One region of the Clostridium sp. TJA032 genome, then DNA from elsewhere that is predicted to be linked to it. Evidence: riboswitches for the same ligand, from Rfam matches in the RefSeq annotation. Region 1 holds a riboswitch; the other holds the start of a gene.
The links. Region 1 has a riboswitch for lysine ahead of lysA (diaminopimelate decarboxylase). Riboswitches for the same ligand answer to the same signal wherever they lie in the genome.

Region 1 (3,220 bases):
CATACCTTTCATTAAGTCTTCTATTTCTTTTTTTCTTTTTTCTGTAAGCGCTTTATTCAAACAAAACTTATCTTCCTTACCTTTAACTAGAACATCCCCCTCTTTTACGTTACCTTTTACGTCGTCTTTTTTTAATTCTAAAACATTTCCATCTTCATCTTCACATACGATAAAATGTCCTTCTATTCTATCTACTACTATTTCTTTCATTTTATACTCCTTGTTCCGAATATTAGTCTTTAGAATAATTTAATTAAAATAAAATTATCCTTCAATAATTTTAGAATTTTTTACCTTTAGTAATCTTAAAGTATCAAATATAAGTATATCATAAATTACCATAAGTTTGTAAACTTTAATTCATAGTTTTACCCTTAAGTTTCATAAATATTTTAGTATTATTTTATCAATTTATTATGTCTTTTTTGTGTCTTTAAAATTTAAATATTTAAATCTTTAAGAAATAATTTTTAAAAAAACTTAACTATTAAATAAAATCCTAAAAATAAAATTCTTATTTTCTTATACTTCCCTTTTATTATATACTTTAATTCTCTTTTATTTAATAAAAAAAGTTGTATAGTTATTTCTATACAACTTTAAAAAATTAAAAACATTCATTTTTAAGCAAATCTTCATAAGTTTCTCTTTTGCACATAAGCTTTGATAACCCTTGATTTACACTTACAACTGCCGCTTTAGGAATTTTGTTATAGTTATTTGCCATAGAGTACCCATAAGCACCAGTAGACATAATTGCTAATATATCTCCCGTTTCCATTTTAGGCATTTCTATTGAATTTAAAAGCACATCTCCTGACTCACAACATTTTCCCGCTACAGTAACTACTTCCTTATAATTATTAAAAACTCTATTAGCTATTAAGGAATCATAATTTGCACTATATAAAGCGGGTCTTATATTATCACTCATTCCCCCATCTACACTTACATATTTTCTTATGCTAGGAATTTCTTTAATAGCTCCTACAGTATAAAGTGTTATTCCAGCATTTCCAACTATACTTCTTCCTGGCTCAACTGTAAGTATAGGAAGCTTCATATTTAATTCTTCACAAACCTCATCAGCTTTATTTATTATTGATAAACAATATTCTTCTATTTCTTTTGGAGTATCCTCATCAGTATAATATATACCAAAGCCACCACCTAAATCTAATTCTTCTATTTCATAGCCTAAATTTTCTTTTATGCTTTTTATAAGCTTTAACATAATTTCTGTAGCATCTTCATAAGGCTCTAAATCAAATATTTGAGAACCTATATGACAATGTAATCCCTTAAGGTCTATATACTCTAAAGCTAAGGCTTTTTTAATAACTTCATAAACAGTATTTCCAAGTACGGGAAATCCAAATTTAGAATCTATTTGACCTGTTTTTATATAGTCATGAGTATGAGCTTCTATACCTGGAGTTATTCTTAAATAAACTTTTTGAATAATACCATAATCTCTTGCTATAGAATTTAAAAGTTCTAACTCATGTATATTATCCACTATAAATCTTCCAATTTTCAATCTTACTCCTAAATCTATTTCATAATCTGATTTATTATTACCATGAAAATATATTCTTTCCATAGGAAAACCTGCTCTATATGCAGTATATAATTCTCCTCCAGAAACAACATCTAAATATAAATTTTCCTCTTTAACTAAGTTGCACATAGCCATATTTATAAAAGCTTTCCCAGCATAAGTAACTCTATTTCCTCTTTCATTACACTTCATAGCTTTATAATATCTTCTACAATTATCTCTTATTAATTCTTCATCAATAACATATAAAGGAGTTCCATATTCATTAGCTAAAGCTTTAGCTTTTATTCCTCCAATATATAATTCATTTTCTTCTACCTTCATTGTTCCAAATAATCTCATATTTTTCCCTCCACAAATTTCTAGTTGTAGAGTATAAAAGTATGCAAAGCTATCGATTTTATAAAAATAAAAACAGCAAAGGAACACCCTTGCTGCTTTAATCGCAACTTAGCGTACCTTGTAGCACTCCACTTTTTTCAAAGTGACAGTTATATGCATATTATACATATACCCAGAAAATTTGATTACCATCTCATTTTCTTCGGCCATAATTCCTTTCACTATACATAAACGTTTGTCAACTGCTTATAGCTACTCTTAATTACAGCACCTCTACTTTGGTCCTATTTTAAACTTATTTATTTTTATTATATTAATTATTGTTTATAATCTTACTAAAAACTTTTAAATAATGCAATAGTATAAATTAAAATTATCAATAAAAAATTTATACCTTACAACTATTTCCTTCACATCTAAAGGCTTTAGTTCCTTCATATCCTATTTCTTTTAATACCTTTTTAACTACTCTTTTGCCTATACTATCCTCATTTAATTCACAAAGAGCATCTTCTATATTATACCAAGCCACTCCTTCTACTTCTTCAGATTTTTTTATTTCTCCAGTTTCATAATAAGCTAAATACGTTAACATAAGTAATTCTTTTCCTTTTACAAAATCACTACCTAAGTATTTTATATCTTTAACAGTTATTCCTGTTTCTTCTTTAACTTCTCTATATACAGTTTCTTCTGCAGTCTCATCAACTCCTACATAACCTGAGATAAGCACCTTAGAATTTTCATAAATATAACTTTGTTTTAAAAGAAGTATTTCATCCTTCTTTATAACAGCAACCACAACACAAGGCTTAGGCAAATCAAAAAACATCATATTATGTTTACTACAATAAGGCACATTTCCTTCATCCCAACTATCTTTAAGCTCTAATTTTTCACCGCATAATGGACAATATTTAAATTTCATAATCACTCTCTTTAGTAAAGCAAATATATTACCTTCTATAATATATTTTAAAAATTTATCTAACCTTATATATGTTAAATTAAAATATATTTCCCTTATGTAAATTTAAAAACCTAATTTAATATGATTTATAAATTTTCTCTATTTTAACTAAGAATAGTAATATAGATTACGCTAACTAAAGTTCACCACCTTTCATATTCTAAAATACTTCTATTATTTTATATGAACATAAATTTGAAAATTAAAATTGATTTTCTAAATAAAATTTTATTAAATATAATTATAAAATTATTTCTATAGGCTTAAGTAATTCTATCTCCTCTTCAGTAACTTTACAATTATAACAAAAAATATCTACACCTTCATTTTTAGCTAATCTTAAAGCT
Region 2 (3,220 bases), on a different contig from region 1:
TTAAGAAAGCTTAGTAAATTAACAGCACATCATTTTGCTAACACTTTAATTAATCCTATTGAAGCTTTTGATGAAATTGAGGATGCAACTTTAAAAGAGTTGGATTTTAAAAAGGAAGCCTATAATACAAAAAAGTTTAGAGAGCTTAATAAAAATGTAGCTTGTGTTGAAGCACCTATAGTTATTGATGAGCTAACCTCTGAAAAAATTCTTACTATGGAATATATAGATGGTTTTAAGATTACAGACCTTAAAGTTTTAAAAGAAAATGGTTATGATGTTTATGATGTAGCGGATAAATTAGCAAATTCTTTCTTTAAGCAGATTTTTGAAGATGGATTTTTTCATGGAGACCCTCATCCTGGTAATTTATTTATAAAAGAAGGAAAGATTTGTTATATAGATTTTGGATTAGTTGGAACATTAGAATCAAATTTAAAAAATTGGTTAAACAAGGCAATGATAGCTATGGTTTTAAATGATATAGATACCTTAGTTGATTTTGTAAATATAATAGGCATAAAAAAAGGAAAAGTAGATTATTCAGTACTATATGATGACTTGAAAAATATAGTAGCTAAATATATAAATGCTTCTTTAAAGTCAATAAAAATATCTGATGTTCTTAAGGAAATATTTGAAATTGCAGAAAGAAACAATATACAGTTTCCAAAGGAGTTAGTAACTTTAGTTAGGTCAACAGTTATATTAGAGGGAGTTATAGCTAAAATAGACCCTGATTTAGAAATAATGGAATGTATATATCCTTATGTTAGAGAAAAAAACAAAGAAGAAATTTTAAAAAGTTTAACTAAAGATAAATTAATGGCTGATGCATATAAATTTGTTTCAAAAAGTATTGAAGTACCAGATAAATTTTCAGAGCTTGTAGACAGTTTAACTAAGGGAAGGGCTAAGTTACAACTTCAGATGAAGGATGCAGAAAAGCCTTTAGCTGATTTAAATAAAATGGTCAATAGAATAGCTTTTGCCTTAATAGTTGGTTGTATGATAATTGGTTCTTCTTTAGTTGTAAATGCAAAAATAGGACCTACTTTTCAAGGAGTTCCTATTTTAGGATTAATAGGTTTTATAGTAGCTGGAGTTTTTGGATTTTGGTTACTAGTATCTATAATAAGATCTGGATTTTTTTAATAAAAAGAGACTTTTTTTAATAAACAGTTAATAAACTTATTAAATGCTTGAAAGAATTAAGGTTATACTGTATAAATGTATACAAATATAACAAGTTAAAAGTGAATTATTTAATGAAGATGTAGAGGTGCGAGAATCAAGATTACTAAAATGGAGTTTAAGTGATGTTGAAGTTTTAGGAAAGGGATTATCGCCGAAGTTTTTAGCTGATACTTTAAAGCTAAATGCTGGGTTTGTATAGAATATATACAAAACTGTCACATAAAAATGTGGAGAGCTATCATCTTAGGGAATTAAACAAACAAAAATTTATTTGAAAAAGTAATTTTATTGAACGTTGAGACCTTAGGTTGATTAAGCCTAAGGTCTTTTTTTATAAATTCTATGATAAAAATAAGGGAAAGCCTCTATAAATTAATTCACTTTATAATTTAAAGGAGGATTTTTTATGAAAAACAAAACTAGATTTAAAGTTTTTCTAGCGGTTTTTGTCATGACAATGCTATGTTCAACTTTAGTTTTTGCTTCTGAGGAAGTAGCAGCAGCAAATTCAGCTAAATTTGGAATGTGGACAATATTACCACCTATAGTATCAATTGTTCTAGCATTTTTAACTAAGAATGTTGTTGTCTCGTTGTTTATAGGAACAATAACAGGATGTATAATGCTTCAATTAAATGGAACTAATATACTTGGTGCCTTAGTTCAAGGATTTATTGATTTTACTTACAGAGCTTTAAATTCCTTAGCAGACCCTTGGAATGCAGGAATAATACTTCAAGTTTTAGTTATTGGAGGAGTTATTCATTTAGTAGCTAAAATGGGAGGTGCAAAGGCTATAGCAGAGGCTTTAGCAAGAAAGGCTAAAACAGTTAAAAGTGCTCAACTTACTACTTGGCTTTTAGGATTAGCAGTTTTCTTTGATGATTATGCAAACTCTTTAATAGTAGGACCTATAATGAGACCAGTTACAGATAAATTAGGAGTTTCAAGAGAAAAATTAGCCTTTGTAATAGATGCAACAGCAGCACCTATTGCAGGATTAGCAATAATATCAACTTGGATAGGATTAGAAGTTGGACTAATAGGAGATTCATTAAAAACAGTTGGAATAGAGACTGATGGTTTTGGAGTTTTTTTAGAAACTATACCTTATAGATTTTATAATATATTAATTTTAGCTTTTGTTGTTATATCGGCTATAACTTTAAGAGAATTTGGACCTATGCTTAAAGCAGAGAGAAGGGCTAGAAGAGGAGAAGTTTCACCAAAGGTTACAGAGGTATCTTCAGAAAGTGAAGATTTAGAACCTATAAAAGGAATTAAGTTAAGCATATGGAATGCAATAATTCCTATTGGAGTTTTAATTATTTCCTCCTTAGTAGGATTTTATTATAGTGGATGGATAACCGTAATGGGAGGAGAAGATTTAGCAATTATAGAGATAATGAATAATGCACCTTTTAGCTTTGCTAGCATACAAGCAGCTTTCTCTAATGCTGATGCATCTATAGTTTTATTCCAATCAGCTTTATTAGCAACTATAGTAGCACTTTTAATGGGAGTTGGTAAAAAAATATTTACAATATCAGAAGGTATTGGTATTTGGATTGAAGGCATGAAAGGTCTTTTAATAACAGGAGTAATTCTTATTTTAGCTTGGTCTTTAAGTTCTGTAATTAAGGAATTAGGAACTGCATCCTATTTAGTAGGTGTTTTATCTGATGCTATTCCAGGATTTTTATTACCATCTATTATATTTATACTAGGTTCTATAATAGCTTTTGCTACGGGAACAGCTTATGGAACTATGGGGATTTTAATGCCTCTTGCAATACCTTTAGCTTTTGCAATAAATCCAGAGTGGAATTTTGTTATTGTAAGCACTTCAGCAGTTTTAACTGGAGCTATTTTTGGAGATCATTGTTCTCCAATTTCAGATACTACAATACTTTCTTCTACAGGTGCAGGATGTGACCATATAGAACACGTTAGAACACAGATATGGTATTCTGTTTTTGTAGGAATTGTAACTGTTGTATTTGGTTATATTCCAGCTGGATTA

Region 2: another riboswitch for lysine. It lies ahead of AC4FRL_RS09805 (Na+/H+ antiporter NhaC family protein); the one in region 1 lies ahead of lysA (diaminopimelate decarboxylase).

The regions. Positions count from the first base shown of each region.
Region 1 is NZ_JBZEFB010000001.1:1,213-4,432, reverse strand. It holds gene AC4FRL_RS00035 (DUF3006 domain-containing protein) at 1-210, opposite strand, end outside; gene lysA (diaminopimelate decarboxylase) at 608-1,903, opposite strand; lysine riboswitch at 2,017-2,187, opposite strand; gene AC4FRL_RS00025 (NAD(+) diphosphatase) at 2,292-2,831, opposite strand; gene sfsA (DNA/RNA nuclease SfsA) at 3,115-3,220, opposite strand, start outside.
Region 2 is NZ_JBZEFB010000004.1:79,159-82,378, reverse strand. It holds gene AC4FRL_RS09810 (ABC1 kinase family protein) at 1-1,155, shown strand, start outside; lysine riboswitch at 1,270-1,443, shown strand; gene AC4FRL_RS09805 (Na+/H+ antiporter NhaC family protein) at 1,604-3,220, shown strand, end outside.